One region of the Mediterraneibacter torques genome, then DNA from elsewhere that is predicted to be linked to it. Evidence: predicted binding sites of a transcription regulator. Region 1 holds the regulator's gene; each other region holds the start of a gene.
The links. The regulator Rex, encoded in region 1, represses fermentation and respiration genes when NADH is low (regulators of the CRP and FNR family bind a similar motif). The targets are predictions, from matches to a motif close to ATTGTTAANTANTTAACAAT.
Positions count from the first base shown of each region.

Region 2: adhE (bifunctional acetaldehyde-CoA/alcohol dehydrogenase) is a predicted target of Rex. The motif match lies at 3,666-3,685, and genes of this name have one in related genera.
Region 3: gap (type I glyceraldehyde-3-phosphate dehydrogenase) is a predicted target of Rex. The motif match lies at 2,502-2,521, and genes of this name have one in related genera.

Region 1 is NZ_CP172594.1:1,118,416-1,129,382, forward strand. Features, by position in the region: gene alr (alanine racemase) at 1-429, opposite strand, end outside; gene ACH9UM_RS05135 (bifunctional ADP-dependent NAD(P)H-hydrate dehydratase/NAD(P)H-hydrate epimerase) at 474-2,015, opposite strand; gene ACH9UM_RS05140 (redox-sensing transcriptional repressor Rex) at 2,090-2,734, opposite strand; gene ACH9UM_RS05145 (ISNCY family transposase) at 2,961-4,289, shown strand; gene abc-f (ribosomal protection-like ABC-F family protein) at 4,464-6,413, shown strand; gene ACH9UM_RS05155 (IS256 family transposase) at 6,628-7,869, opposite strand; gene ACH9UM_RS05160 (DegV family protein) at 8,044-8,907, opposite strand; gene ACH9UM_RS05165 (spore germination protein) at 9,076-10,443, opposite strand; gene ACH9UM_RS05170 (transglycosylase domain-containing protein) at 10,574-10,967, opposite strand, start outside.
Region 2 is NZ_CP172594.1:2,518,606-2,529,572, forward strand. Features, by position in the region: gene ACH9UM_RS11770 (aminoglycoside phosphotransferase family protein) at 1-695, opposite strand, end outside; gene adhE (bifunctional acetaldehyde-CoA/alcohol dehydrogenase) at 964-3,582, opposite strand; gene ACH9UM_RS11780 (bL17 family ribosomal protein) at 3,862-4,380, opposite strand; gene ACH9UM_RS11785 (DNA-directed RNA polymerase subunit alpha) at 4,642-5,604, opposite strand; gene rpsD (30S ribosomal protein S4) at 5,664-6,257, opposite strand; gene rpsK (30S ribosomal protein S11) at 6,343-6,738, opposite strand; gene rpsM (30S ribosomal protein S13) at 6,890-7,258, opposite strand; gene rpmJ (50S ribosomal protein L36) at 7,650-7,763, opposite strand; gene infA (translation initiation factor IF-1) at 8,050-8,268, opposite strand; gene ACH9UM_RS11815 (adenylate kinase) at 8,316-8,960, opposite strand; gene secY (preprotein translocase subunit SecY) at 9,117-10,469, opposite strand; gene rplO (50S ribosomal protein L15) at 10,469-10,909, opposite strand; gene rpmD (50S ribosomal protein L30) at 10,930-10,967, opposite strand, start outside.
Region 3 is NZ_CP172594.1:745,220-756,186, reverse strand. Features, by position in the region: gene tpiA (triose-phosphate isomerase) at 1-25, opposite strand, end outside; gene ACH9UM_RS03425 (phosphoglycerate kinase) at 59-1,258, opposite strand; gene gap (type I glyceraldehyde-3-phosphate dehydrogenase) at 1,408-2,427, opposite strand; gene ACH9UM_RS03415 (histidinol-phosphatase HisJ family protein) at 2,573-3,415, opposite strand; gene mnmA (tRNA 2-thiouridine(34) synthase MnmA) at 3,429-4,499, opposite strand; gene nifU (Fe-S cluster assembly scaffold protein NifU) at 4,499-4,936, opposite strand; gene nifS (cysteine desulfurase NifS) at 5,021-6,208, opposite strand; gene ACH9UM_RS03395 (Rrf2 family transcriptional regulator) at 6,245-6,673, opposite strand; gene ACH9UM_RS03390 (oligosaccharide flippase family protein) at 6,860-8,257, shown strand; gene ACH9UM_RS03385 (hypothetical protein) at 8,289-8,828, opposite strand; gene ACH9UM_RS03380 (NUDIX hydrolase) at 8,955-9,494, opposite strand; gene rny (ribonuclease Y) at 9,602-10,967, opposite strand, start outside.

The DNA of each region.
Region 1 (10,967 bases):
ATTTACAGGAAATCCTATCCGTCCCATTCCGGTATCGATCTTAATGTGGAAATAAGCATTTTTCCCCTGGCGAACCGCTTCGTCTGACATCCCTTCCGCCATCTCTTTTGTGTAGACAGCCGCACGGATCTCGTTTTTTATCATCGTTTCATATTGATCCGGAAAAACACAGCCAAGTACAAGGATCGGTTTTTTAATTCCTTCTTTCCGAAGAGACACCGCTTCTTCAATACAGGCGACGGCATACCCCCATACATATGAAAATGTTTCAAACATCCGCGCAATCGGAACAGCGCCATGCCCATATCCGTCCGTCTTGATTACAGCGATCAGACGCGCCTCTTTTCCGATTTGATCTTTCATCTGTTCCATATTATAAGCGATTGCGTCCAGATCAATCTGCGCGCATACCCGATTATGTTGATCCATGTCCTTACTCCTTATATCACTCATCTGTTTCTCTTTTTGATCTGTCAAAGCCTTTCTTCCGCATTCTTCAAACATTGCCCTATCCCATCGATCAGATCTCTTGCTAAAACACTGTAACTCCCTTTCTTTTTTCTTGCTTCATCTCCGCCGCATGCATGAAAATATACCCCTGCCGATACAGCGTCGAAAATATCTGTTTTCTGAGCAGCAAGCCCTGAGATCATTCCGGCAAGAACATCCCCCGATCCTGCTTTTGCCATGGCGCTGTTTCCCGCGAGATTCAAAAAAGGATGATGTCCTTCCTTCATAACGACAGTTCTGCTGTCTTTTAACGCACATACAACCTGATATTGTTCCGTAAATTCTTTCACGACAGAAAAACGACGTTCTGCAATCTGAGGGATCTCTTTATTGATCAATCTTGACATTTCTTTCATATGCGGAGTCAAAATCACATTGGGAACTCCCTGCAACTGTTCCATATCCATACTGAGAAGATTTAGTCCGTCTGCATCGATAATACACGGACAAGATCGGAGTTTTTCTTCTTCACTGCCATTTTCTCTTAATATTTCCATCGTCTTTTTCAAAAGCCGGCTCGCAAACACACTTGTTCCAAGTCCGCATCCGATGCATATAACATCTGCCCATTGAATCAATTTTTCCAGTTCTTTATCATCAGGCTTTCCGGCCGTTTCGTTATAGCACGATATAATTGCTTCAGGGAGCAATTCCTGTAAAACAGTCCTGTTTTCTTCCGCCGTATAAATCTGAACAAGTCCGGCGCCGACCGCATATGCGGCCTTTGCCGACAAATACGCGGCGCCCGCCATTCCTTTACTCCCGGTAATCATTAAAATTTTTCCATAATCTCCTTTGTGAGAATCCGCTGCTCGTTTTGGCAAAAGCAAAGGAATATCTTCCGGATCATATGTAATACATACATCTTTGTTTTTTTCAAAAAAAGAAAGATCGATTCCGATCGGAACTGATACTGTTTCCCCGGCATACAGTTTCCCCGGAAATAATTCGCATCCCAACTTCACACACTCCATAGAAACTGTAATATCTGCACGAAATGCAATTCCCAAAACTCTGCCGCTCTCCGCACATATGCCGGATGGAATGTCGATCGCTGCTTTTTCACACTTCTTATCATTCATCCATTCAATTACAGTATGGTACCTGCCCTCAATAGCCCTGCTCAATCCTACGCCAAACACAGCGTCAATTATAACAGTATATTCCTTTTTAGGAAAATCTGTGAACACAGAAATGCCCAGCCGTTCTGCAATTTGCTTCTGCGTCCGGCATTCCTCGCTCATAGACGCATCTTGCCCTACAAATAATACTTCTGCACAAAAACCATATTCCTTCAATATACGTGCAGCCGCAAATCCGTCTCCGCCGTTATTTCCGCTTCCACATACAACAAGTGTATCTGAAAAATCTACTCCTCTGTCTTTCAAAACTCTAACTGTTTCAAGCGCAGCCCTTTCCATCAATACGAGTGACGGAATCCCTACTTTTTCAATCGTATATGTATCTGCCGCTTTCATCTGCGCTCCATTGGGAAGATATCTCATTGATCTCACCGCCTTTATTATGCTGTTTAAATGGGAACGCCCGCAGTTTCCTGCGGGGTTCTGTCTTCAAGTATCTATTTTTTCTGTCCGCCTTCTCGCTGACTGATATTATAAGACAATTTCATAAGACTGTCTGAAAGATGTACACTTTCCACAATCACATCTTTCGGAAGGTTTAAATCTGTATGTGCAAAATTCCATATAGCCTTGATTCCATTCGCAACGAGAAGATCCGCAACTTCAATCGCTTTTGACTTCGGAATCGTCAGTGCGGCGATCTCTATGTCATTATTTTTCAAAAAATCTACCAGTTCATCCATCATGCGCACTTCGATTCCCCGAATTGCCATTCCCTCAAAACGTGGATTTACATCGAACAGACTTTTCAAAACAAAGCCGCTCCTCTCAAAAGAAGCATAATTTGCGAGCGCCTGTCCCAAATTTCCCGCTCCGATAATAATAAAATTATGCGTTTTATCAAGTCCCAATATCTTGCCGATCTCTGTATAAAGATACTTCACATTATATCCATACCCCTGCTGTCCGAATCCGCCGAAATTGTTTAAATCTTGACGAATCTGAGACGCCGTTACATTCATCTTCTTACTCAGATCATTGGAAGAGATCCTCTCGACCCCGATTTCAAGCAGATCTCCCAAATACCGATAATATCTCGGCAGTCTTGAAATTACCGCTCTGGATATTTTTCTACGCTCCACGTTTATCACCTTTCCACCGCGCCGTCTATACTCGCGCTTGTATCTATATTGTTTCACACGTCGGACGTACCGACACTTCCGTTCCATTATATAAAATAGTTAATATTATGTCAATTTTTACTTTTTATTTATGTTATTAACTTGTGATAATGTCTCCTTAAGATTCACTTGAGGTTTTGTCTCTTTTTGGTATTCTATTAAAGCTATGAAAGAAGGTAAAATTACATTGTCACAAGAACAACTGAAAACGCTGACTGTCATCAACCGTTTCATTGACAAGTCTATTTCCAGACAACAGGCTGCTGAACTTTTGGGTCTCTCCACACGCCAGATCACACGCTTAAAGAAAGGAGTCCTTACCTCTGGCGCTCAATCCCTCATTCATAAAAATACCGGTAGAAAACCCGTTCACTCCGTTTCTGACGAATTGAAGGAAGCTGTCCTTAAGATTTATTCCCGCCCAGAATTCTCTAATGCCAACTTCCTCCATTTCAAAGATATACTCTCTGCAGATTTCGGAATTCAACTTTCCTACTCTGCTCTTTCCAGTATACTAAAAAATGCTGGTTTTGAAAGCCCTAAAAAGAAAAAAATCCGACACCGCACACATCGGCGCAAACGTAAGCCCCATCCCGGACAGCTCATCCAGATCGATGCCACGCCTTACGAGTGGTTTGGGGGAAATATCAAATACGCCCTTCATGGTGCTATCGATGATGCTACCGGGCAGGTCGTCGGACTTTTCCTGACACAGAATGAATGCCTTTACGGTTATCTGGAAACCATGCGTCAATGCTGCTCTGATTTCGGCATCCCACAGACGGTTTATTCTGACAACCATACCATCTTCCGTTCTCCTAAAACCGGAAAGCTGACTGTTGATGAACTAATCGCAGGCAAGACTGTCCATCTTACCCAGTTCGGACGTTCCCTGCACGAATTGGGCATTGACCTTATTTTCGCAAAGACTCCTCAGGCAAAGGGGCGGATTGAACGTTTATGGGTCACACTGCAGAGCAGGCTCCCTGTTGAGTTCGCAAAACGTGGGATTACTACTGTGTCAGAAGCAAACCGTTTTCTGGAAACAGAGTACAGGGAACTTTTCAATCAGAGGTTTGCCGTTGAGCCGGAAGCAGAGTCTATTTTTGTCTCTGCCGCAAAAGATTTGAATCTGGATTCCATCCTTTGTGTAAAGCACACGAGAAAAACAGATGCAGCCGGGACATTTTCGTTTAAAAATCGGTGTTTTCAAATCCTAGATGAGGGATTTCCGATTATCAATGCCCGCCGTGAGATCACTGTATTAATTAACCCACGTTTTGGAATTCGTGTAGAGTACGGCGGACGAATCTATAATACCATCCGTTATCTGAAACCTCAGAACAAAAATGCCAATACAGAAGTTCCCCAAAAAGTGTCAAAAACAGTAGAACCACACCTTCAGCTGCGTCACAGCAGTGATGAATGGAAAGCAATCTGGTGGATGGAGGATTATAATCTGTCACTTAAATTTTTATATGAGCTATTTTTCGAGAAGCAGCAGTCAGCTTCATAAAAGGGCATTAGCCCTTTTATGAAAGTGACATTTTTTCAAATAAATTTCTATATTAAAAAGTGACATTTTCATAAGTTATTGACATTTTTACTTTTTATTTACAGGACATTCAGCTATAATAGATTGGAAAACAGACCATTACTATAATCGTTATTATGAAAGAGGAATTATATCATGATACTTGCATGTCATAATCTTAAAAAATCATTCGGAGACCGAATCATTGTCGATACCGGATCTTTTCATATAGAGGAACGTGAAAAAGCAGCTCTTGTCGGGGTAAACGGCGCCGGAAAATCAACAATCTTCAAAATGATCATCGGAGAAGAACCTTCTGACGGAGGAGAAATAATCCTTGCAAAAGGCCGCTCAATCGGTTATCTTGCCCAACATCAAAACCTGATTCCAAACGGTACCATTTACGAAGAACTTCGATCTGCCAAAGCAGACATCATCGAAATGGAACAACAGCTTCGCTCAATCGAACACGAACTACAATCATTATCCGGAGAGGAATTAAATGCCCGTCTCGAAACATACAACCGCCTTCAGTCGCAATTTGAATCTCAAAACGGATATGCGTGTGAAAGTGAGATTATCGGTGTGTTAAAAGGACTTGGATTTACCGAAGAAGAATTTTCAAAAAAAACAGATACTTTATCCGGTGGACAGAAAACCCGTGTCGCCCTCGGGAAACTTCTTCTTACCGATCCCGACATCCTGCTCCTCGACGAGCCTACAAACCATTTAGATTTAAATTCGATCTCATGGCTTGAAACTTATTTAATGAACTATAACGGCGCTGTATTCATCGTATCTCACGATCGCTTTTTCTTGAATCGAGTAGTTACAAAAGTAATTGAAATTGAAAACGGCGCTCTTTCTATGTATATGGGAAATTACCGCGCCTACTCTGAAAAAAAACAGCAGATCCGTGATGCGAAACTAAAAGAATATTTCAATCAGCAGCGTGAAATCAAACATCAACAGGCAGTAATCGAAAAACTTCGCTCTTTCAATAGGGAAAAATCCATCCGCCGGGCAGAAAGCCGTGAAAAATTATTAGAAAAAATCACCATTGTAGATAAACCTCAAGAGGCAGTCCGGGAAATGCATTTTTCTCTGGAACCGTACTGTGTCAGCGGAAACGATGTACTGACAGTTGAGCATCTTTCAAAACAGTTTGATACCCAACTCCTTTTTCAAGATGTCAGTTTTGAGATCAAACGCGGGGAGCATGTAGCTGTCATAGGAGATAACGGAACAGGAAAGACAACGCTTCTAAAGATATTAAATCAAGTGATCAAAGCCGACAATGGCTCTTTCACTCTCGGAGCCAAAGTACAGATCGGCTATTACGATCAGGAACATCATGTTCTTCATGATGATAAAACGATATTTGAGGAAATATCCGACGACTACCCTCATCTTACTAATACAGAGATTCGAAATACATTGGCTGCATTCCAATTTACGGGAGATGAAGTATTCCAAGTAATCCATTCATTAAGCGGCGGCGAAAAAGGAAGAGTATCACTTGCAAAACTTATGCTTTCCGAAGCAAATTTCCTAATTCTTGACGAACCTACAAACCACCTTGACATCGCCTCGAAGGAGATACTTGAAGAAGCCCTGAACAATTACACCGGAACGATCCTCTACGTTTCCCATGACCGTTACTTTATCAACAGTACTGCTTCCAGAATACTGGAACTTGTCAATCAGACTTTTGTAAATTATATCGGAAATTATGACTACTATCTCGAAAAAAAGGATGAACTGACGCAAACTTACGCCTCAAGTCAGATACAGAGGCAAGTTTCCACTTCTCAAAACGGCAGTGAAACACTTCCTGCCGATGGAGCTTTTTTATCAGATTCCAAATTGAGCTGGCAAGAACAAAAAGAACAGCAGGCAAAAGAACGAAAGAGAAAAAGCGAACTCAAAAAAACAGAAGATGAAATCGCACTTCTCGAAAACAGAAACGGAGAAATTGATTTTCAAATGACATTGGAAGAAGTATATTCTAACTCCGTGAAATGTCAGGAACTTTCAACCGAGCGAACTAAGAACGAACTCCGTCTTGAAGAATTGTACGAAAAATGGGGAGAACTTGCCGAATAATATATTCTACAAGATAAAAAGGCAGGAAAGAAAGGAATGCATCCCATGGCAGCATTGAGACTATGAAGAAAAGTCTGTAAATATGATCTTCTATGATAAGAATGGGCGATAGGCTTAAACAAAATCAGCTTTTCGCCCTTGCTTTATATATAACAGTTACAAAATTGCATGTCAACAGCAGGCGGGTAATCCGCCTGTTTTTCTGCTTTTTTTATTACTCTGGCAAGCGACCTTCATACATGATACTTAACTCTCCATAAACCTGAGCCCAGTTCCGGATTGTTGCAGTCCATTTTTTTGTAGCTTCAAAGGTAGCCAGATAAAGGGCTTTTAAAAGGGCTGTATCGCTTGGAAAGACGCTTCTCTGACGGTTCAGCTTCCGATAAGTGGAATTCAGAGATTCAATGGCATTTGTTGTATAAATGACCTTTCTAACCGCTGCTGAAAACTTGAAGATTGGGGAAATAGCATCCCAGTTATCCTTCCAGCGTTTCATGGAATTCGGATATTTTGCAGTCCATTTTTCCATTACCCGATCCAAAGCTGCCAAAGCTTTCTTTTCATCCGCTGCCTGATATATCGTTTTCAAATCTGTGGCAAATGCTTTTCTGTCTTTATCTGGAACATATTTCAAGGTATTTCGCACTTGATGAACGATACATCTTTGATATTCTGTCTTAGGAAATGCTGCCGCAATCGCTTCTTTGATACCTGTGAGTCCATCTGCACAAATGATCAGGATATCTTTTACACCACGATTTTTTAATTCGTTTAAGACGGAGAGCCAATACTTGGAACTTTCATTTTCTCCAATACTGATAGTAAGCACTTCTTTCTTACCTTCCGCATTAATCCCAAGAATGACATACGCAGCAAGCTTCCGGATCACTCCATTATCACGGACGGAATAGTGAATCGCATCAATATACAGGATTGGATAAACTTCATCTAATGGCCGATTCTGCCAGTCTTCAATTTGTGGGAGAATCTTGTCTGTAACATCTGATATAAAACCTTCGGATGTTTCAAAACCATAAATATCTTCGATTGTTTCTGAAATCTGCCGGGTTGTCATACCTTTTGCATACATAGAAATAATCTTCTGATCGATATCTGAAATGTCTTTCTGACGTTTCTTTACTACTTGAGGTTCAAAAGTTGATTTTCTGTCTTGTGGAACTTCAATCTCCATAGAACCATAACGACTATTCACTCTTTTTCGCTTATAACCATTGCGATAATCACCGCTATCAGAACGTTGTGATTTTTCATATCCCAAGTGGTCATCCATTTCCGCTTCCATCATCTCTTTGATGGTTCCACCAAGAAGATCTTTCAGCGCATCCTGGATATCTTCTGCTGATTGGATATCGTATTCTTTCAAGAGCTGGTGAATGATGTTACGTTTTCCTTCTGTCATTTGTACTTTGTGTACAGGTTTCTTTTCTCTTGCCATAATAAAAGGCCTCCTTATGATAAAATATTTTACCATAGAAGACCTTCTAAAACATTATTTACAGAAAAAGTTTCACATTCTCGCAGCATTCCTTTCTTTCCTGCTCTTTCATCATCTTTTTTGCTGTTTTCCAAACAAAACACACAAATATTTTACAGATCAAAAATAAGATTCCTATCTTTCATTTCCCATACAGAACACAGCTACTACACCCGGACCTGTATGACTTCCTATCACTGTTCCGATATTGTTGATCAAAATATTTTCAACACCCATCTTCTCACGTACAAGTTGCGCCACATATTCCGCATCTTCGATACAGTCTCCGTGAGTAATCATAATCAAATCATTCTCCCAGCCTTCTGACTGTTTTACTGCCATATCTACAATTTTATTCAAAGATTTTTTACGTCCTCTTTCTTTTCCGATCACCTGTAATTTTCCTTCATTATCCATATGAATGATCGGTTTGATCTGGACAAGCGTTCCGAGAACTGCCGTTGTTTTAGATACACGACCTCCTCTATGAAGATGATTCAGATCATCCACCGTCACATTATGGCAAATATGAAGTTTATTTTCTTCTGTCCACTTTGCAACTTCTTCTATCGTCTTGCCTTCCGCCTTTTTCTGCAGCGCTTTGTGTAATAGTAGAGCCTCTCCCATGCAGGCACAAAGCGTATCGACTACGATAACTTTTGCCTCAGGATATTTTTCTTCCAACATCTCCCCTGCAAGACGCATACTGTTTAAAGTTCCGCTTAAACCGGACGAAAACCCAAGATGTAAAATATCCTTTCCTTCTTTCACAAATGGTTCTAATGCTTCCATAGCCTCTTCCGGATTCACTTGCGAAGTAACAGACATCTTCCCCTCGCGGAGTTTCTCAAAAAACTCTTTTGCAGTCAATCCTTCCATATCTGTATAGGTTTCTCCGTCAATCGTATATTTTAATGCAACAACCGGAACATGTCTTTCTTCCAACCATAATTTCGGCACATCAACCGTGCTGTTTACTGTAATCACATAATCTCTCATTTTTGCATGCCTCCTGTACAAATATCAGAACACAGATAATTTCTGTATTCTTATATTTACATATAATACCATTTTTTTAGACATTACGCAAAATTTTTTAACAAAAATTAAAATTTGTAATAACAGTTCTTCCATACACAAAAACTTGTCTGCCGCAAAAACCGAAAATCAATTTAATTTTACATTCATATAATTTCGTCCTGATAATGTCTTATTAAATACAAGGAAACAAAACACCAAAATACACCCAATTATAAATCCATACAGATTGAAACATGCCGTCAAAACCAAAAGAAGAAGACGCATAAATTTTAGCGCGTATCCTAATTCAAAATTAGGCTGTGTATAATTTGCCACAGCTACAAACGCCATGTACAGCATCACCTCACTGTTGAACCAACCGGACTGTACCGAAAATTCGCCCATCACAATACCCGCAATCACGCTAAGAGGCGTACTCAACATTGTCGGGGTATTCATTGCCGCCAGACGAAGTCCGTCAATCGACAATTCTAAAATAATAAACTGAAAGACAAGCGGAATATTTACTGTATCCTGCACCTCTACAAAACGAAACACTTCAGGCAGCCATTCAATATTCTGCATAAATAATAAATATAATGGTGTAAAAAATACCGTTGCAACTGTGATCAGCGTTCTTGTAATCTTTAAATACATTCCTGTTACTGTCGGAAAATAATAATCATTTGCTTCCTCTATCATATCAAAAATCGAAGTAGGAAGGATCATTGCCGACGGAGAATTATCTACAAGAATTACAACTTTCCCTTCAAAAAGACATGCCGCTGCCGTATCCGGACGCTCTGTATATTTAAATTTAGGAAAAGGATTAAACCATTTTCGTTTAAAAAGAGCTTCTGCAAGGCTTTGCTGATTCATCCGCAGATCATTTAATTCCAATGTTTCAATCCTTTTCTTTAAGTTTTGTAAAAGTTCCTTATCCACTCTGTCTTTCATGTAACAAATCGCAATATCTGTACGCGAAGACTGCCCTGCCTCCGTCATCTCCATGACAAGATGCGGATCCCGAATCCTTCTCCGCATCAGTGCTGTGTTAAATACGATTGTTTCTACAAATCCGTCTCTTGATCCGCGAAGCGATTTATCCTTATCGGGTTCATCGACTCCTCTCGCCGGATATGTCCTGCAGTCAAGAGCAATACATTCCTTATATCCATCAATAAACAGGCAGGCAGGACCGGAAAGGACGTTGCGGATCACCTGATCAAAATCTTCCAAGATTTCTACTTCCACATAAGGAACATGTTTCTGAATAAACATTTCTGCATCTTTCGGCATATCCTGTTCGGATACAGAAAGAAAGGAGTCCATGATCTTTAACATTGCTTCATCTTTTATAAATCCATCAATGTAATAGAACACAGACGCCTTTCCGCCTATTATGATCTCCCTTCTGATAATATCAAAACTTTCCTTAACCGGAAGAATCTCATTCATATATCTTATATTTTCTTCAAATGAACTGTTTAACTTTTTCGTATTTTTTTCTACCATAGAAACTTCCCCTTTTTTCTGCCGGATACCGACAGTACATTTTCTATGGTTAGAATACCCTTTTTTTATTTTTTTATTCGATCGGCTTTTTAATATATTATTTCTTTTTACGCTATAACGGTTTACCATGCTAATCAACGGATTCTTCAAGATATCCGGCTTTTTTCATTTTCTCGATGACCTGTTTCTGTCTCTGCCGTGCAAGTTCGGGACTGGCTGTAGGATTATAGTTTGTCGGAGCATTCGGCACTCCGGCAAGAAGGGTACATTCGTCAAAATTCATCTCCGACGGAACTTTACCAAAATAGCCGTTTGAGGCATCCGCCACGCAATAATATCCATTTCCAAAGAAAATAGAATTTACATACAACTCAAAAATCGTATCTTTGTCAAGCTCGGACTCGATCTTAAACGCCATAAACATTTCCGCCACTTTCCGTACGATCTTCTTATCCTGCGTAAAATACTGATTTTTTGCAAGCTGCTGGGTGATCGTGCTGCCGCCTTCTACATAAGCTCCCGCT
Region 2 (10,967 bases), 1.4 Mb from region 1:
TTTGTAAGCTGCGCTGCCGCCACGATCGGAAGCCACTGCTGTACATACTGTCTTGCCGTATCGCTCTTTTTGCAGAACAATTTCAAATACAGATCTGCTGTTTCCTGATCTTTCAATGCAAAGAGAAGATATGTCATAGCCGCGTCCGCACTTGCATTTCCCTGTGTTGCATGCGCCCAGTCCACAACCGTCATCTTGCCGTTTTTACCTACGATCACATTACTCGGATTGAAATCGCCGTGGCATACTTTATTATGTTTCGGCATACTTTCAAGTCTTGTAAGAAGCTCGTATCTTGTTGTTGCATCCAAATCTTTCAGGCTGTTGATCTGGCGGGCAAGCTTATCTTTCATTCCTTTCAGAAGAGGAGATGTTTTGCCGTGAATCTGAAGCTGAAGGTCTACAAAATCTTCCATATACTTCTCAATATTCTTTTTGTCGGAATTCATCATATCTTCCATTGTCTTTCCGTCTTTATACTCGATCTCGAGCGCCCACTTGCCTTCAACCAGGGAAACTCCTTTCACCTTAGGAATATCCAGTCCTGTTTCTTCGATCCGCGCCGTGATCAAAGCTTCGTTAAATACATCTGACTTCGGATGCTCTTCGTTAAATACTTTCACAATACTGTCGTCACATTTATAGACGGTTTTATACGAACGTTTTACGATAATGTTGTTTTCTTCAAGTTTCATGGTAGGTTCCTCCTTAAATGGGTTTTTGTTTTTCGTTTTTGATGAGCTCATTATACACCGTAATTTTCAGGAAAGAAACCCCTTAAAGCAAACTTTGTGCAATTTTTAACTATTTTTTTATTATTGATCTAATTGTTAATTTTTTATCATTCCTTCTGTTTTGTTTTTATTTTGTACATAGATTTATATGTTTGAACCGAAATAATTTGAAAAAAGCAAACAGAGCGCTGTGAAAGCAGCGCTCTGTTATTATTCGCAGTTACGGTTCTTATTTACCGTAGTAGCATTTCAGGTAGATTTCTTTGATCTCCTTCATAAGCGGATATCTCGGGTTTGCTCCTGTACACTGGTCGTTAAATGCCTGTTCGCACATATCATCCAAAGTATCAAGGAAGTATTTCTCGTCAATACCGTAATCTTTAATTGTTTTCTTAATACCGATCTTTTCTTTCAGATCTTCAAGTTTTGCGATGAAGTTCTCAAATACTTCTTCGTCTGTGTTTCCTGTGCATCCTGCAAAACGTCCAAGCTCTGCATATCTTGCAAGTGCATGCGGATACTGATACTGTGAGAATGTTCCCATCTTTGTCGGAACTTCTGCCGCATTATATCTCATAACTTCCGTAAGGATTACAGCGTTTGCAACACCGTGCGGTAAGTGATGGAATGCACCAAGTTTATGAGCCATAGAGTGGTTCACACCAAGGAACGCATTTGCAAATGCCATACCTGCCATACAGGAAGCGTTTGCCATCTCTTCACGAGCTTTCGGATCGTTTGCTCCGTTCTCGTATGCTGACGGAAGGTTTTCAAATACCATTTTAACAGCTTTCATTGCAAGACCGTCTGTATAGTCTGTTGCCATGATAGATACATATGCTTCGATCGCATGTGTCATAACGTCGATACCTGATGCGCTTGTCAGTCCCTTCGGAGCTGTCATTGCATTGTCAACGTCAACGATTGCCATGTTCGGAAGAAGTTCGTAGTCGGCGATCGGCCATTTAACGCCTGTTTCAGCATCTGTAATGATCGCGAACGGTGTAACCTCAGAACCTGTTCCTGAAGATGTCGGAATAGCTACGAAGTATGCTTTCTCTCCCATTTTCGGGAATGTAAATACTCTCTTACGGATATCCATGAAGTCCATAGCCATGTCTTCAAAGTTTGCTTCCGGATGCTCATACATAAGCCACATGATCTTAGCAGCATCCATTGCAGATCCACCGCCGAGTGCGATAATTGTATCCGGCTCGAATGCTCTCATCTGAGCAACACCTTCCTGAGCACACTGCAGAGTCGGGTCCGGAGCTACGTTATAGAAGCATGTATGCTGAATTCCCATCTCATCCAGTTTCTTCTCGATCGGATCTACATATCCGTTTTTGTAAAGGAATGTATCTGTAACGATGAATGCTTTCTTTTTGTGCATTACTGTTCCCAGCTCGTCAAGCGCTACCGGCATACATCCTTTCTTAAAGTAAACTTTCTCAGGTGTTCTAAACCACAGCATATTCTCTCTCCTCTCGGCAACTGTTTTCACGTTCAGAAGATGTTTTACACCAACGTTTTCTGATACGGAGTTTCCACCCCATGATCCACATCCAAGTGTAAGTGACGGAGCAAGTTTAAAGTTGTAAAGATCTCCGATACCACCCTGTGAAGCCGGTGTATTGATCAGAACACGGCAAGTTTTCATTGCTTCGTAATGTTTCTGGATCTTCTCTTTCTCTGCCGGATGTACATACAGAGAAGATGTATGTCCGTATCCGCCGTCAGCTACAAGCTGTGCAGCTTTATCAAGAGCTTCGTCAAATGTTTTTGCTTTATACATTGCAAGTACCGGTGACAGTTTCTCGTGAGCAAATTCTTCTGCGATATCTACAGACTCAACTTCACCGATAAGGATTTTTGTATCTTCCGGAACATTTACACCTGCAAGTTTTGCGATTTCATATGCAGATTTTCCCGGAATTTTGCTGTTAAGAGCTCCGTTAATGATGATTGTTTTACGAACCGCATCAAGCTCTTTTCCAGGTTTCAGGAAGTAGCAGCCTCTGTAAGCGAACTCTTTTTTCGCCTGCTCGTATACGCTCTCCAGAACAGTTACAGACTGCTCGGAAGCACAGATCATACCATTATCAAATGTTTTAGAATGGATAATAGAGTTTACAGCCATTCTTACATCTGCTGTGTCATCAATGATAACCGGTGTATTTCCGGCGCCAACGCCAAGAGCCGGTTTTCCTGAAGAGTAAGCAGCTTTTACCATTCCCGGGCCACCTGTTGCCAGAATGATGTCTGCGTCTCTCATAACTGTGTTTGTGAGCTCCAGTGACGGTGCATCGATCCATCCGATGATTCCTTCCGGCGCTCCTGCTTTTACAGCAGCTTCAAGTACAACTTTTGCAGCTGCGATCGTACATTCTTTTGCAGCCGGGTGTGGGCTGATGATGATCGCATTTCTTGTCTTCAAACAGATCAATGTTTTGAAGATTGCCGTAGAAGTCGGGTTTGTTGTCGGGATAACCGCAGCAACAAGACCGATCGGCTCTGCTACTTTTTTGATTCCGTAAGCTGTATCTTCTTCGATCACGCCACAAGTTTTTGTGTTCTTGTATGCGTTATATATATACTCTGCAGCATAGTGGTTTTTGATAACTTTATCTTCAACAATACCTCTCTGCGTCTCTTCTACTGCCATCTTTGCAAGCGGGATACGCTGTTTGTTGGCTGCCATAGCTGCTTCATAGAAAATCTTGTCAACCTGCTCCTGAGTAAATGTCGCGAAAACTTTCTGTGCTTCGCGCATTGCTTTCATTTTTGCTTCAAGCGCTTCTACACTGTCAACAATCTCAGGTACGACTGTTTTTTCTTTCTTTGCCATTTGATAATTCCTCCTGTAATTGAGTTCCGGTTTATCTTTTCAACCGTTATCTATCTTGTTTCTCACAAGTTCAAGTATATCTGTTTGTTAAATAATTGTCAACAACATATTTGTTAATATTTTAACGGTATTTTTTTTGTATTATTTGTGCATTTTCTACAAAACAGTAAAAATCCTATGAAAATTATCATTGTAAAAAAACTCCTCCTATGAATTTCATAGAAAGAGTTTCTCATTAATTCAATATTAATCTGCCGAAAATATTCGGGAACTCAGCTATTATACAAGCTCAAGAAGAACTTCCATCGCCGCGTCACCTTTACGCTGACCGATCTTCACGATTCTTGTGTAACCACCGTTACGATCTGCATATTTCGGAGCGATCTCATCAAATAATTTTGCAACCATATCGACTTCTTTTGCCTTTTTGTTCTCGCCCTCTTTAACCGGGTAAAGAACTTTCAGCATCTCACGTCTTGCGTGAAGTCTGCTCGGCTGATCTTTTTTGATCTTTTTCTCTACTTCATCGTAAACAGTAACTTTCTTTCCGTCTACAACTTCTTTTACTCTCTTGCCGTCTTTATCTTTGCGGGCAACTTTTGCCATTACTGTTACTTCATCGAAATTATCTTTCTCTTTCACAGCCAACGCGATAAGACTTTCTGCTGTTTTACGGATTTCTTTTGCTTTCGCCTCAGTTGTAACGATCTTTCCGTTGTTAAGCAGAGCTGTTACCTGATTTCTGATCAATGCTTTTCTCTGGCTGGATGTTCTGCCGAGTTTTCTATATTTTGCCATTCTTATATTTCCTCCTAATCTTTCCGTCATAATTCGGATGCGCCGTCTGCAGAACCGCGCTTCGCACGTCTGCCGCTATTGTTTATAAACAAAACCTTAACGCATACTCGTTCTTTTTGAAAAACACGCCGGCACGCATTTTCCCTCCCGGTATATGTCTGAACTATGACTACACATTCAATTATGCATCTTCGGGCTTATTAATCAAATGCTCGCGGATCGTCCCGTATTCCGAACAATCCACGATTTTCTATAAAGCGATTATTCCTCGCCCTGATTCAACTCAAGATTGAGTTCTTTTAACTTAGCAAGCACTTCCTCAAGTGATTTACGTCCGAGGTTACGAACTTTCATCATATCTTCAGGAGTCTTATTAGTAAGTTCTTCTACCGTATTGATTCCGGCTCTCTTCAGACAATTATAGGAACGAACGGAAAGTTCAAGTTCATCAATGCTCATCTCAAGAACTTTCTCTTTCTCATCGTCTTCTTTCTCGATCATTACTTCCGCAACCTGAGCAACTTCCGAAAGATCAACGAAAAGTTTCAAATGTTCGCTCAGCACTTTTGCCGCAAGGCTTACCGCCTCATCAGGAAGCATTGTTCCTTTTGTCCAAACATCAAGTGTTAATTTATCATAATCCGTAATCTGTCCGACACGAGTATTCTCAACAGTCAGATTCACACGTTCAACCGGTGTATAGATCGAGTCAATCGCAATCACTCCGATCGGCATATCTTCTGTTTTGTTCTTATCAGAACTTACATATCCTCTGCCCTTTGTGATCGTCAATTCCATATTCAGCCTGCAGTCTTTGCCGCCGCTCAATGTAGCGATCACCTGATCCGGATTTACGATCTCAATATCAGGGTCATTAATATTGATGTCTGCTCCTGTCACAACACCTTCGCCTTCAAACTCAATATATACTGTTTTCGGCTCGTCTGACTCAGACATATTTCTTATCGCGAGAGATTTCAAATTCATGATAATCTCCGTAACGTCTTCTTTTACGCCCGGTATCGAACTGAATTCATGAAGAACTCCGTCGATCTTAACGGAACTGATCGCAGAACCCGGAAGAGATGAGAGCATGATTCTTCTTAGAGAATTTCCGAGTGTTGTACCATATCCTCTTTCAAGCGGTTCTACAACAAATCTTCCATATTTTTTATCTTCCGAAACATCCGTAATCTCAATATTAGGTTTATTAAAATCAAACACTACACAGACCCTCCTTTTGGGTTTTAAAATGTTGAAGGGATACGCTGTTGCAGCCGATATTATTTAGAATATAACTCGACAATCAACATCTCATCTACCGGAACATCGATCGCTTCTCTTGCCGGAAGTTCTTTTACAGATCCTTTCAGGTTCTCTGCATCAACATCGAGCCATTCCGGAACCATGTTGCTGCCAGTCGCTTCAAGAATGTCTTTATATCTCTGTGAGCCTTTTTTGTTTTCTTTGATCTCAATCGTATCTCCTGCTTTTACAAGGTAAGACGGAATGTTTACCTGTTTTCCGTTTACGAGAACGTGTTTGTGATCAACGATCTGTCTTGCTTCTTTTCTTGTTCTTGCAAGTCCCATGCGGAAGATTACGTTGTCCAGTCTGGACTCAAGAATTCTCATCAGGTTTTCACCTGTCATTCCTTCCATCTGTTTTGCTTTCGCATAGTAGTTTCTAAACGGTTTTTCAAGTACGCCGTAGATGAATTTCGCTTTCTGTTTCTCGCGAAGCTGCAGACCGTACTCGCTCATTTTTCTGTTTGCTCTTTTTAACTGTCTGTTAGATTTTTTATTAATTCCGAGGTAAATCGGATCCATGCCTAAAGAACGGCATCTTTTAAGAACAGGAACTCTGTTTACTGCCATGTCTATCCTCCTAATTTATACATACGAGCGGTTTCATACCGCTTTCCAAGTTACTTTCCGGTGTATGATAATGTTCAGCCGTCGATTACACTCTTCTGCGTTTCGGCGGGCGGCATCCGTTATGCGGAACCGGTGTTACGTCTTTGATACTTACTACGTCAATACCGCATGCCTGAAGAGCACGGATTGCCGCTTCACGTCCTGATCCCGGTCCTTTTACGAATACATCTACAGACTTAAGTCCGTGTACCAATGCCGCTTTAGCTGCTGTCTCAGCTGCCATCTGCGCTGCATATGGAGTAGATTTTCTTGAACCTCTAAATCCCAGACCGCCTGCACTTGCCCATGAAAGAGCATTTCCCTGTGTATCTGTTAATGTAACGATTGTATTATTAAAAGATGACTGGATATGTGCCTGTCCTCGTTCAACGTTTTTCTTGACACGTTTTTTTGTTACTTTTTTTGCAACTTTCTTTGCCATTTAAACTAACCTACTTTCTTCTTTCTCTTTGATTTAATTCCTTGTTATAACAAGTTTGTTCGCTCAGCTAAGCTCATGCTTCGCATTTGCTAAGATTTGCGAACGGCTTCGCACTAAATTCAAACTTCGTTTTCATTAAGTTGCTTTCAGCTTATTTTTTCTTGTTTGCTACTGTTCTCTTCGGACCTTTACATGTTCTTGCGTTTGTCTTTGTCTTCTGACCACGCACCGGAAGTCCTTTTCTATGACGGATTCCACGGTAGCATCCGATTTCTTTCAGTCTCTTGATGTTAAGCTGGATCTCTCTTCTAAGATCACCTTCTACAACCTGAGTTTCATCGATCACTGCGCTGATCTTTTTTACTTCTTCACTTGTAAGATCTCTTACACGAGTATTCGGATCTACTCCTGCATCTGCCAAAATACGGCTTGCGCTTGTTCTTCCGATTCCATAAATATAAGTCAAGCCGATCTCTACACGTTTGTCTCTTGGTAAGTCTACACCTGCAATACGAGCCATGTGTCTTTCCTCCATTTTCTTTGTTTATACTGTCTTTAATTGAGGCTGCGGACGCTCTGCTTATTATAATGCCGCATCCTACCGGCCTTTTGCCGATATCCCAGCCCAGACGCGTTCTCCTCGCGCCCTTTCCCGGCACGGATCTTATCCGTCAATGCAAACGCCGGGTATTAGAAGCAATATACAATCGCATCCGTTCAAGCCATATGCCGGCTCTGCCTATGATCGTCACAAATGGACGAAACGGGCAAACTACGGAAGCGGGACACACGCACTGCCGGTACCTGATGGGCAGATACGGTGTAACCTTACTGTATATTAAACAGCTCTACACACATCCTCGTGTGTCATGCTGTCAGCCGCCTAAATCACTTCACAAACTTCCTGTCAATTAACCCTGACGCTGTTTGTGTTTCGGATTTTCACAGATTACTCTGATGCTTCCTTTTCTTTTAATAATCTTGCATTTTTCACAAATTGGTTTTACTGATGATCTAACCTTCATGTCAAATCCTCCTTCCCTTCTTTGCTTACCTACAATTTCCGGTCATTTGGGCACACCTCACCAGAAATGACCATTTCATAGTATATCACCAACCCCGCATTTAAGTCAACCCTCTATTTCTTATACTTTCCTATTTCTTTTTCGCTCCGCTTTTTAATCGCAAATATTACGCAAAAAAGTTGTTCTGTACATAAGCCCTGACTCTTCGTCACTGCAGTCTCACAGAACAACTTCCCGTAAATACTCAAATTCCGCCCGGCTTTATTGCACCGGCTTCCTTTATGCTTTATTTATCTCTCCAGATAATTCTCCCCTTGCTAAGATCATATGGCGACATCTCGAGCGTCACTTTATCTCCCGGAAGAATTTTAATAAAGTTCATTCTTAATTTTCCGCTGATATGTGCAAGAACGATATGTCCGTTCTCGAGTTCCACTTTAAACATTGCATTCGGGAGCTTCTCTACTACTACTCCCTCGATTTCTATTACGTCAGCTTTTGACATATTATTTAATCCTCCTGAATTTCGGCATCACATGCCGTTTCACATTTTTACTCTCCCAGAATCCTTACAATTTCCGCAAATACATCATCAATATCGATCGTTCCGTCTACTTCCTTTAAAATACCGGACTGTGTATAATAATCGATCAAAGGCTGCGTCTGGTCATGATAGACGCCAAGTCTTTTCAGAACTGTTTCCGGCTTGTCATCGTCGCGAAGAATCAAACCGCCTCCGCATTTATCGCAAATTCCTTCTTCTTTCGTAGGGGCATATACGAGATGATATGTTGCCCCGCAGTCTACGCAGGCTCTTCTTCCCGACATTCTGTTTACGATATTTTCATCCGGAACTTCTACGTCGATAGCATAATCTATCTTCTGTCCCATGTCGGCAAGAGCTTTGTCTAATGCTTCTGCCTGCGGAATCGTACGCGGAAAACCGTCAAGCACATATCCGTTCGCACAATCATCCTGATTCACTCTATCTACAACAAGATCGACTACTAATTCATCCGGCACAAGAAGACCCTGATCCATATATGTCTTCGCCTTTTTCCCAAGCTCCGTTCCGTTTTTGATATTGGCACGGAAAATATCTCCCGTGGAAATATGTGGAATCGAATATTTTTCTGCAATCTTTTTAGCCTGTGTTCCTTTTCCGGCTCCCGGCGCTCCCAGCATGATAATCTTCATAACTTCTACCTCCGATCGATATGCAAACAGTTCTTTTGCCCCGAAATATTTTCCTGCATACAGAACTGTTTTTTGTTTTATCTTAAAATACACCTTGAGCCCGCTGCGTTTTGCCTTTTTCAAGGCAAAACAGGGCGAGCTGTTAAACATTGTTATTTAATATCCAAGAAAGCTGTTTGACGCGTTGCTTCCTTTATTATTTAAGAATCCTGTGTAATTTCTCACAAGCATCTGCGACTCAATCTTCTTGATCGTTTCAAGCACAACACCTACGATAATGATAAGCGATGTTCCTCCGAAAGAAACGTTTGCGCCGAACATACCATTGAAGAAGAATGGGATTACCTGAACGATAATCAGTCCGCATGCGCCTATGAAAATAATGTAATTCAAAATTTTCTGCAAATATTCAACTGTCGGTTTTCCCGGACGAATACCCGGAACAAATCCGCCGCTCTTCTTCATATTATTTGCAATCTCCAAAGGATTAAATGTAATCGATGTATAGAAATATGCAAAGAAGATTGTGAGCAGAATATATACAAGCAGTCCAACCGTATAAACCGGTTTTGCCGGATTACACCAGTTGTTTGAATTCATTGCAGCAAGGATCTGGCTTCCGATGCCTGTTCCGTTTCCTTTTCCGAGGAACTGGGCAATGACGATCGGAGTCTGCATCAAAGATGATGCAAAGATAACCGGGATTACTCCGGCAGTGTTTACACGAAGCGGAATATGTGTAGACTGTCCGCCGTATGTTTTTCTTCCCTGTACTTTTTTAGAATACTGTACCGCAATTCGTCTTTCTCCGCTCTGAAGAAGAACAACAAAGACTACTACTGCAAGAATTACCGCTAAAATAATCAATCCCGCAAGACCTGCCTGAGCAAGTTTCTTTCCACTCATGAATTTCTCGTAAAGTGTGTATAAATCACTCGGAACACGAGAAATAATATTGATCAGAAGAACGATAGAAATACCGTTTCCGACACCGTTTTCAGTGATGCGCTCACCGATCCACATCATAAAGGCACTTCCCGCCGTCAGTGTACATACGACAACTGCACAGCTTACGAAATTGTATTCTTCGAGAAGACCCTGTCGACCGAATCCAACTGCCATTGCAGTAGACTCAATAAGCGCCAGCGCAACTGTCACATAACGTGTAATTGCGGCAATCTTCTTTCTTCCTTCTTCTCCTTCTTTTTGCATCTCCTCTAATTTCGGAATTGCGATTGTGAGAAGCTGCATAATAATGGATGAAGTGATGTACGGTGTGATGCTCAATGCAAAAATGGAAAAGTTTGTAAACGAGCCTCCGGTGAACGCTTCAAAAAAGTTGAAAGCGTCCCCCGTCTGCTGTGCAAAAAATTCCTTGATAAATGTCGGATCTACCCCCGGAGTCGGAAGCTGTGATCCAAGTCTTACGATGACAAGCATTACGAACGTATAAAAAATTCGTTTTCTGATATCCTCAATCTGAAATGCTTTACGCACTGTCTTCAGCATTAGATCACCTCTGCTTTTCCACCAAGCGCTTCAATTTTCTCAGCAGCTTTTGCACTAAATGCATTTGCCTGAACTGTAAGCTTCTTAGTTAACTCTCCATTTCCAAGAATTTTAACTCCGTCTCTCGGGTTTTTCACGATACCGCTCTCGATCAGTGTTTCAACAGATACTGTAGCTCCGTCCTCGAATCTTTCGAGTTCGCTGATGTTGATACCTACGATCGTCTTAGAGTTTCTGCAAGTGAATCCTCTCTTCGGTATTCTTCTGTACAAAGGCATCTGACCGCCTTCGAATCCGGGTCTTGTAGCGCCGGAACGTGCTTTCTGTCCCTTATGGCCTTTACCGGCTGTCTTACCGTTTCCTGAACCATGTCCACGGCCTCTTCTGAAATTATCACTCTGTTTTGAACCGTCTGCCGGTCTTAAGTTTGATAAGTCCATGACGTTACCTCCTTATCTTTTTATGCCTCTTCTTCAACCTTAACTAAATGTCTAACCT
Region 3 (10,967 bases), 370 kb from region 1:
CTGCGATAATTTTTCTTCTTGCCATTTCCATATTCTCCTTCTTCTAGACCACTTTCATTTATTTATCATTAGCTGCCGCTACACCCGGAAGTTCTTTTCCTTCAAGGAATTCCAGAGAAGCGCCGCCGCCTGTAGAAATATGTGTCATCTTATCGCCGAATCCAAGCTGATTTACAGCCGCTGCCGAATCACCGCCTCCGATGATCGTAACAGCCTCTGTATTTGCGAGAGCTTCTGCAACAACTTTTGTTCCTTCTGCAAATTTAGGCATCTCGAAGCATCCCATCGGTCCGTTCCAAACAACTGTTTTCGCAGATTTCACTGCCTCTGCAAAGATTTTTGCCGTCTCCGGTCCGATATCCAGACCCATCCATCCGTCCGGAATCGCATCACGTGAAACAACTTTCGTATTTGCATCGTTTGAAAATTCATCTGCTACGATCGTGTCAACCGGAAGAAGAAGTTTTACTCCTTTTTCCTCAGCTTTCTTGATCATATCAAGTGCATACTGAAGATAGTCTTCCTCAAGAAGAGATGCTCCTACACTTCCGCCCTGAGCCTTTGTAAATGTATAACTCATTCCTCCTCCGATAATCAATGTGTCTACTTTGTCAAGCAGGTTATTGATAACTGAGATTTTGCTGGAAACTTTCGCACCGCCAAGGATCGCAACAAACGGTCTTTCCGGGTTCTCTACTGCATTTCCAAGGAAGTCGATCTCTTTTTGCATAAGATATCCGACAACTGCCGTATCAACATACTCTGTAACTCCTACGTTTGAACAGTGTGCTCTGTGAGCCGTACCAAACGCATCATTTACAAATACATCACAAAGAGAAGCCAGTTCTTTGCTGAATGCCTCTCCGTTCTTTGTCTCTTCTGCTCTGTAACGTGTATTCTCAAGAAGGACTACGTCGCCGTCCTTCATCGCTTCCACTGCCGCTTTTGCATTTTCTCCTACTACTTCCGGATCGGCTGCGAATTTCACATCCTGTCCGAGAAGTTCAGCCAGTCTTACTGCCACCGGTGCAAGAGAAAGTTCCGGTTTCGGCTCACCCTTCGGCTTTCCGAGGTGAGAACAAAGGATTACTTTTCCTCCATCCGCAATCAATTTTTTAATTGTAGGAAGAGCTGCCACGATACGATTTTCATCTGTAATCTTACCGTCGATCAGCGGAACGTTAAAGTCACATCTTACAAGGACTCTCTGTCCCTTTACATTAATATCATCTACTGATTTTTTATTAAGAGCTGCCATTATCATTGCCTCCTGAATATTTTTCTGAAGATTCATAACAAAACGGAGTCCGGTCCTACAATAAGACCGGACCCCGTTGTGAGTCATTTTCATAACTGTTCGGCGCGACACTGCCTGTCCGCCAAAATAATCCATTACTTTAAAATGAATTAAGCCTCAAGCAGTTTTCCGAAGTATTTGATTGTTCTTACCATCTGGCTTGTGTAAGAGTTCTCGTTGTCATACCATGAAACAACCTGAACTTCTGTTGTTCCGTCGCCAGTCGGAAGTGCCATTGTCTGAGTAGCATCAAAGAGTGATCCGTAAGACATACCTACGATATCGCTGGATACGATCTCATCTGTATTGTATCCGTAAGACTCGTTTGCTGCTGCTTTCATAGCTGCGTTGATCTGATCAACTGTTACTTCGCCTTCTACAACTGCTGTAAGAATTGTTGTAGATCCTGTCGGAGTCGGAACACGCTGAGCAGAACCGATCAGTTTTCCGTTCAGTTCCGGAATAACAAGACCGATTGCTTTTGCTGCACCTGTGCTGTTCGGCACGATGTTGCAAGCTGCTGCACGAGATCTTCTCAGATCGCCTTTTCTCTGCGGTCCGTCAAGTGTCATCTGATCACCTGTGTAAGCGTGGATTGTGCACATGATACCGGATTTGATCGGTGCAAGATCGTTCAGTGCTTTTGCCATCGGAGCCAAGCAGTTTGTTGTACAGGAAGCTGCTGAGATGATGTTGTCATCTTTTGTAAGCTGCTCGTGGTTTACGTTATATACGATTGTCGGAAGGTCATTTCCTGCCGGAGCGGAAATAACAACTTTTTTAGCGCCTGCATCGATGTGAGCCTGTGCTTTTGCTTTAGATGTGTAGAATCCTGTACACTCCAGAACTACGTCAACGCCGATTTCTCCCCACGGAAGTTCTGCTGCGTTTGCTTTTGCGTAGATTTTAATTTCTTTTCCATCAACGATGATAGAATCCTCTCCAGCCTCAACTTTATCTGCCAGTGCATATTTGCCCTGTGTTGAGTCATATTTCAGTAAGTGAGCAAGCATTTTCGGGGATGTCAGGTCATTGATTGCTACGATCTCAAATCCCTCTGCTCCGAACATCTGTCTGAAAGCAAGACGTCCAATACGTCCAAATCCATTAATCGCTACTTTTACTGCCATGATTAATTCCTCCTAAAAGTTTGAAAAATATTTAACTGTTTCCAGTTATGCAAATGAACCCCCGCAAAGTAAACATTGTTAAGAATTCATCAACTAGCATAATTGTACTAAAACAGGAACAAAAATTCAAGTCCTAAATACATTTTTATGGAATCCGTCGAAAAACAGCCTTACGATTCTCAAATTCTGTATAATATCGAAAACCACAGGATTTCAGAAGTTCGCCCGCGATCTCAAATTCATATCCGATATGCTCTGCTTTATGAGCATCAGATCCCACGGTGATGATCTCTCCTCCCAGCTCTTTATATCGGCGAAGCACACTCGGATGCGGATGAGCAAATCCAAGACCATACTTTATTCCTGCCATGTTCAATTCCAGACCTTTTCCTGACGAGATCAATTCTCTTAATATCATGTCAATCTCATCAGAAAACTTTTCATAAGAATACGCCTCCGCCTGATGCTTTCCATATCGAACCACATAATCCAAATGACCGAGCACATCGAAACATTTTATTTTCCGAATGCATTCCAACGTTTCACAGAACATCCTCCTGTATACCTGTGCATCTCCCAGCTCTTCAAAGACCTTTCCGGTATAAGGGTCTTCCCCACAGACAAGATGCATAGAGCCGATCACAAAATCGAACGGATACTTCTCGATCAACGTCTCATATCTTGTCCCCAGATGCTTTTGAAGTCCTAATTCAATTCCGATACGCACCTGAATCCGTTCTTCATACTCTTTTTTCTTTTTTAAAAGAAACGGAAAGTAGTTTTCCGTATCCAACCGGAATGCACTTTCTCCCATTTCGTCATCCGGCGGGTAATCCGCATCCATATGATCTGTGATGCAAACCGAATAGAGCCCTCTTTCAACAGCCCGGTTCAACATACTTTCAACAGCCTCTTCACTGTCCGTTGAAAATGCGGTATGCATATGAAAATCAGATCGTATCATTGTTTCTTTTAATCGTTTAGGCATCCTCTCACACCTCTCACAAAATCGTACCGCCGCCAAGTACATACTCGCCGTCATAAAATACAATCGCCTGACCGGGTGTCACCGCGCGCTGCGGCTCCTCAAAACAGCAAGTTACTTCATCTTCTTTCGTCCGCTCGACCGTACACCACGCGCCTTTGTGATTGTACCTGATCTTCGCAAACACACGCAGCGGTTCTTTTAGATCTTCTACCGACATAAAGTTCAGCTGTTTTGCACGGACAACCGTTGTCAGAGATTCTTCATAAGTTCCGATAACGACCTCATTCGTTTCCGGACGGATTTCAAGAACAAATGCCGGATATCCAAGTGCCAGACCAAGTCCCTTTCTCTGACCGACCGTATAATGGATAATCCCTTTATGCCTCCCTATGACAGTTCCATCCGATGTAACAAAGTTTCCTTCCGAAGCTTTCTTCCCTGTATGTTCTTCTATAAAAGCAGCATAGTTTCCATCCTGTACAAAACATATATCCTGACTGTCCGGCTTGTCCGCAACGAGCAGTCCGATCTTTTCCGCAATTACCCGAACTTCTTCTTTTGTATATTCTCCTACCGGCATCAACGTTCGTTTCAACTGTTCCTGCGTCAGATTATATAATGCATAAGTCTGATCTTTTGCAGCAGTTGCCGAACGCCGCAGAGCATATCTCCCGTTTGAAAGCTGCTCAACTCTTGCATAGTGCCCTGTCGCAATAAAATCTGCTCCGATCGAGATGCTGCGCTTAAGAAGCGCTTCCCATTTCACATAACGGTTGCATGCAATACACGGATTCGGCGTCTGGCCGTTCACATAAGAATCTGCAAAATAGTCGATTACATTTTTTTGGAATTCCTCTCTGAAATTCATCACATAATAAGGAATGCCCAATGCCGCTGCAACTCTCCTCGCATCTTCAACAGCGCTTAACCCGCAGCAGCCTCCGTTTTCTTCTACTGTACAGACGTCTTCTTCCTGCCAGATCTGCATCGTAACGCCGATCACATCATAGCCTTGTTCTTTCAGCAGATATGCCGCCACAGACGAATCCACGCCTCCTGACATTCCTACAACCACTTTCTTCATTAATATTCCTCTTCTTCCTCGTCCTCATGAATATCTGTCTTTGGTTTTTCCAGCCCTTCAATCTTGATCCCGTTCTTTTCAGCATAATCCCAAAGCGCCGCATGAATTGCTTCCTCTGCCAGCAACGAACAATGTACTTTTACCGGCGGAAGACCATCAAGAGCCTCCATCACAGCTTTGTTTGTTACTTTCATTGCCTCCTGAATATTTTTCCCTTTTACAAGTTCTGTCGCCATACTGCTTGTTGCTACAGCCGCCCCACATCCAAAAGTTTTAAACTTCACATCCCGAATAATCTGGTTTTCATCAATGTCAAGATAAATTCTCATGATATCTCCACATTTTGCATTTCCCACTGTTCCGACGCCGCTGGCGTTTTCAAGTTCTCCTACGTTTCTCGGATGCTGAAAATGATCCATTACTTTTTCTGTATACATAAATAAATTCCTCCTATTCTCTGTTTCCGCTTATTCAAACGATATTTTTCTTTTGACTTAAGTCAATTTCTTTTCCCTGTTCCTTTACTTATTTTTTTGTTTTTTCAAAAAATCTTCATAAAGAGGAGACATGCTTCTTAGTCGAGCTACTATCTCTTTCAAACAGGTCGTCACATAATCCAGATCTTCTTTTGTCGTATCGTCTCCAAGCGTCAGACGCAAAGATCCGTGTGCAATTTCATGAGGAAGCCCGATTGCCAAAAGAACATGTGAAGGATCCAGCGATCCCGATGTACACGCAGATCCGCTGGAAGCGCAGATGCCTTTCATGTCGAGCATGATAAGAAGCGACTCGCCTTCTATATATTGAAAACTGAAATTCACATTATTCGGAAGACGCCTTTCTCTGTCGCCGTTTAATCTGCAGTATGGTATCTCTTTTTCAATCTTTTCGATCAAATAATCCCGAAGCTGACTTTCTTTTTCCATTCTTCTTTCCATAGACGCTGCAGCTATTTCAACTGCTTTCCCGAAACCGACGATTCCTGGAACATTTTCAGTTCCTGCACGACGTCTCCTCTCCTGTGCTCCTCCGTGGATCAACGAGCGGATTTTGACTCCTTTTCTGATGTATAAAAATCCAATTCCCTTCGGACCGTTTAATTTATGTCCGCTGGCGCTGAGCATATCTATATGACATTCATCGACATCGATCGGTATCTGACAAAACGCCTGTACGGCGTCCGTGTGAAACAAAATTCCTTTTTCATGAGCGATCGCGCCGATCTCTTTTATCGGCTCTACCGTACCGATCTCATTGTTCGCAAACATGACCGAGATCAATATCGTATCCGGTCTGATCGCCGCCTCTACCGACTTCGGATCTACAACTCCATATTCATCCACATCGAGATAAGTAACCTCATACCCTCGCTTTTGAAGATATTCACATGTATGCAAAACGGCATGATGTTCAATCTTCGTCGTAATAATATGCTTTCCTTTTGCGCCATACGCCTCTGCTGTCGCCGTCAATGCCCAGTTGTCGGCTTCCGTTCCTCCCGCCGTAAAATAAATCTCATTTTCCTTTGCTCCGATCACACCTGCGATCGTCTCTCTTTGTTTTGAAATCACTTCCTTATTTGCCGCCGCAAACGAATATATACTGGACGGATTCCCATAATGTTCTGTAAAATAAGGCAGCATTGCTTCCACAACTTCAGGTGAAGTTTTTGTCGTAGCCGCATTATCAAGATATATCAGTTTATCCATCTTTTTTCCTCCATCTCTTCATTAAATAAACTGTAATCAGTTTCTACAGTTTTTTCCGTTTTCTTTTACGAGTTGATCAAGTTTAATCTCATCTACCGTCTGGTTAATACTGTCGTTAATTTTCTTCCAAACATATTTTGTCACGCAGCTGTCCGAAACACTGCATCCTCCATTTGGTTCAAGACCCGCGCAGTCCACCGGCTCAAGACTGCCTTCCAATGCGCGAAGCACATCTCCCACAGAAATATCTTCCAGTCTTTTTACAAGCACATATCCGCCTCCGGCTCCTCTTACACTTCTTACAATCCCCGCTTTTTTCAGCATAGACATCAACTGCTCAAGATATCGTTCCGAGATATCTTGTCTTGTTGAAATACTTGTAATAGATACCGGCTGTTCACCTCCATTTTGCGCCAGATCGATCAACGCACGAAGTCCATACCTTCCTTTTGTAGATAACTTCACTTTCTCACGCTCCGTTCCTTAATAAAAATACTCTATTTCTTTATTCTTAATATTGCAGAATGGATTCCCCAGTATTTTACTAGGGATTTCTTTTGTAGCATAGCATTCATCCCCGGTTCTGTCAAGTCTCCTTATGACATATGTTTTAACAAGTATATGTCTGTTGTTACAAATCGAGGTGATTTTATGTTATTCCGTTCTGACAAATTCCGCTCCTTTTCTTCCCGCAATTTATTTCGCGGCGCCGCCGTTTTAACTGCCGCCGGATTGATCACTCGCATTATGGGATTCTTCTTTCGTATTTTTTTAAGTCATGCTTTCGGAGAAGAAAACGTCGGTTTATATCAGCTCATTTTCCCGGTCTATGCACTTTGTCTGTCAGTCAGCACATTCGGGATTCAAACCGCCGTCTCACACATGGTCGCAGAAAAAATGTCATCTGTTGTTACTTACTCTGCCGCCAGTTCATCCTCCCCGCATATTGAACGGCAAAAAGAAGCCGGAAACATTCTTGCAGTTTCTCTTGGCTTCACACTCTTTCTCTCACTTATAGAATTATATTTTCTCCAAAAAAACGCCTTTTATATAGCAACAACTTTTTTAGGAGATGCCAGGTGTGAAAATCTCCTTCTTATCGTCTCTTATGCATTACCGTTCGCCGCAATACATAGTTGTATCTGCGGATACAGTTTAGGGCTTCAGCAGACAAAAATTCCTGCCCTGTCACAGCTTATCGAACAATCCGCTCGAATTCTTTTCGTCGTCCTGCTTTTTCTCTTTGTTAAAAAAACCGGGGAAATCCCTTCTGTCAAACTTGCCGCCGCCGGCATTGCCGCAGGCGAGACGGCTGCCGCACTTTTTTCGATACAGATGCTGAATCGGCAAAAGCAGCTTTGTTATGCCGCTTCGATTTCTTCCATTTCAAAAACTTTCAGAAAACTGTCCGCTTTATCTGTTCCTCTTACAGCAAATCGAACGGCATTTACTTTACTCCAAAGCATTGAGGCGGCCTCCATCCCGACTTTTTTAAAAATCTACGGAATGACTTCTTCGGAAGCGCTTCGCCTTTACGGAGTATTGACAGGAATGGCTCTGCCATGCATCCTTTTTCCTTCGGCGCTCACAACTTCTATCGGAACAGTGCTTATGCCTGCCGTCAGCGCTGCCCAGGCATCTGATGATAACAGACGAATCATTCGTTTATTGAAACAATCTGTAGGAAGCTGTTTCATTTTAGGCCTTGGATGCTGTCTGTTTTTTCTGATTTTCGGAAACTTTCTCGGAAGAGTTTTGTTCCATAGTTCTGCTGCCGGAAGTTTCATTTTAACACTTTCATGGATCTGCCCGTTTCTTTACACAAATACCGCCCTTACAAGCATAATTAACGGACTTGGGAAAACATTCTGCACACTTCTCGTCAACACTGCCGGTCTTCTTGTTCGTATTGCCGGAGTATTTTTTGCAATCCCCAAGTTTGGAATATACGGTTATCTGATCGGACTTTTAACCAGTCAGTTTCTTGTTTTCGGAATCGCCGTTATTATTTTATTTTTTCATCTCCGAAAAGGAGCAAAAGATCTATAGACTATGTGCGCAGCACATAGTCTATAGACAACTACACATAATTCAAGAACAACTTCACTAATACAGGATTCACATATAATTCGGTAATAATTCCTAAACTCATCATCAAACCGACAAAAATTGTTTTCTGTCTGTTCCATCTGCCATCTTCTGACTCATAACAATATTTCAGGATCATAAAATACGCAGGAATATAGAAAAGAAACTGTGGAGAAACACCTATAAGACACAAGAGACAGCCTTTCATTCCCAAGTTCGATGCCGCCAGCGAAACAAGCACCCCCACAGATATGCCTGTCCACCCAAGAAATAACCCGGCGCTTACTTTTTTCAACTTCGTAAGAGCCAACCCTGAAAGCATAAAAAACGGAACGCAGCGAATGCGAAGCAGATACCATAAATATTCTTTTTCGTCTATCTGCACACCCCTGAATTGATCCAAAAAATATTCACTGAACAGATCCGGAGCTGCCACATATTTTTTAGCAAGAAAATTGACATAAATAATTCCAATTAAAAATCCCGGCATAAACAAAGCCGCTAACTGCTTTTTCACATGAAATACCTTCATTATTCCTCCCTGTATCGCGCAGTTGCTGATCCTTTTGCCATTCTGCACTTTACTTTTTATTGATATTTCATTATATGCCGGAATTTTTTCATTATCACTTTTCACGATCCGTTTCTTACATCATTTTCAGGCTTCGTATTTTACTGCATATGCCATTAATGATGCAACTGTTTTTGCATCTTCAATCTCTCCTGTAAATATTTTTTCTTTTAATTCATCAAGAGAATATGCTTTCAGATCAATAAATTCATCCTCATCTAAATGCTGTTTTGAAGGGATTAAATTTTTCGCCACATACACCTCGATCTTCTCATTGCAAAAAGCAACCGTTGTCCTCAAGGTGATCAGCCATTCCAATTCCTCACTTTTATAACCTGTTTCTTCTTCCAATTCCCGAGCAGCACATTTAAACCCCGGCTCTCCTTCCTCATCCAGAGCCCCTGCCGGTATCTCCAAAGTATATCTCTCAAGTGCATTTCGATACTGACGTACCATAAGTATCTTTCCATCTTCAGTGACCGGAACTACTGCCGCAGCTCCTTTGTGCTTGATAAAATCCCATACAACTGTATGATCCCCATTAATTTCCATTGTATCTTGATAGAAATCAATAATCGTTCCTTTAAATTTCAATTCTCTGTTCACACGTTTAATCTGTTCACTCATCGTCTTTCTCCTTCCCCGTATCCTCTCAGCAATCAACATATTTTAATAAAAGAAAGCCCTCGTCTTTCGACAAGGGCTGGTCTTTCGTCTGCTGTTATGATTCATTGCTATTTCGCATAATCTGTTGCCCGTGATTCACGGATTACATTGACTTTAATCTGTCCGGGATACTCAAGTTCAAATTCAATTTGTTTTGCAATATCCCTTGCCATAAGCACCATATCATCATCAGATACCTGCTCTGGAACTACCATAACTCGAATCTCTCTGCCCGCCTGAATGGCAAAAGATTTATCCACCCCTTTAAACTGGTTGGTAATCTCTTCTAACTGTTTCAATCTGTTGGTGTATGTTTCGATCGTCTCGCGTCTTGCACCCGGTCTTGCTGCCGAAATCGTATCGGCTGCCTGCACTACACATGCGATCAATGTCTGCGGCTCAACATCTCCGTGATGCGATTCCACCGCGTTAATTACGGTTGAGGATTCTTTATATTTCCTACAAAGATCCACACCGATTTGAATATGTGACCCTTCTACATCATGGTCGATAGATTTTCCTATATCATGCAGAAGTCCGGCACGTTTCGCCATTCTGACATCTATACCGATTTCGCCCGCAAGAAGTCCCGACAACTGAGCCACTTCAATCGAATGCTTCAACGCATTCTGTCCATAGCTTGTTCTAAACTTCATACGACCGAGAAGTCTGATCAACTCCGGATGAATTCCCGGCACGCCTACTTCTAACGCTGCCGCTTCTCCTTCTTCTCTGATCATTGTATCGACTTCTTTCTGCGCTTTTTCTACCATTTCTTCAATTCTCGCCGGATGAATACGTCCGTCTACGATCAAACGTTCAAGTGCAATTCTTGCAACTTCACGGCGGATGGGATCAAATCCCGATAAAACAACCGCTTCCGGTGTATCATCAATAATCAGTTCCACACCGGTCAATGTTTCAAGTGTTCGGATATTTCTTCCTTCACGACCGATAATACGACCTTTCATTTCATCGCTCGGAAGCTGCACAACGGAAATTGTCGTTTCCGCAACATGGTCTGCCGCACATCTCTGAATTGCATTGACAACATATTCTTTTGCTTTCTTGTCTGCTTCTTCTTTCGCCTGTGTTTCCAATTCTCTGACCATTTTTGCGGTGTCATGCTTAACATCTTCTTCAACAGTTTTCAACAGATATTCTTTTGCCTGTTCGGAGGTAAGTCCTGAGATTCGTTCTAGTTCCTGCACACGTTTCTGATTCAGCTCTTCTACCTTGGCTTCCCGCTGACGAAGCTGGTCTTCTTTCGCCGTAAGCTTCGACTCCCGATGTTCTAACACATCAGAACGCTTATCAACTGCCTCTTCTTTTGCCAGCACTCTTTTTTCATAGCGCTGCAATTCCGCTCTTCTTTCTTTTGTCTCCTTCTCAAGATCATTCTTTGTCTTGATCGATTCTTCTTTCACTTCGAGA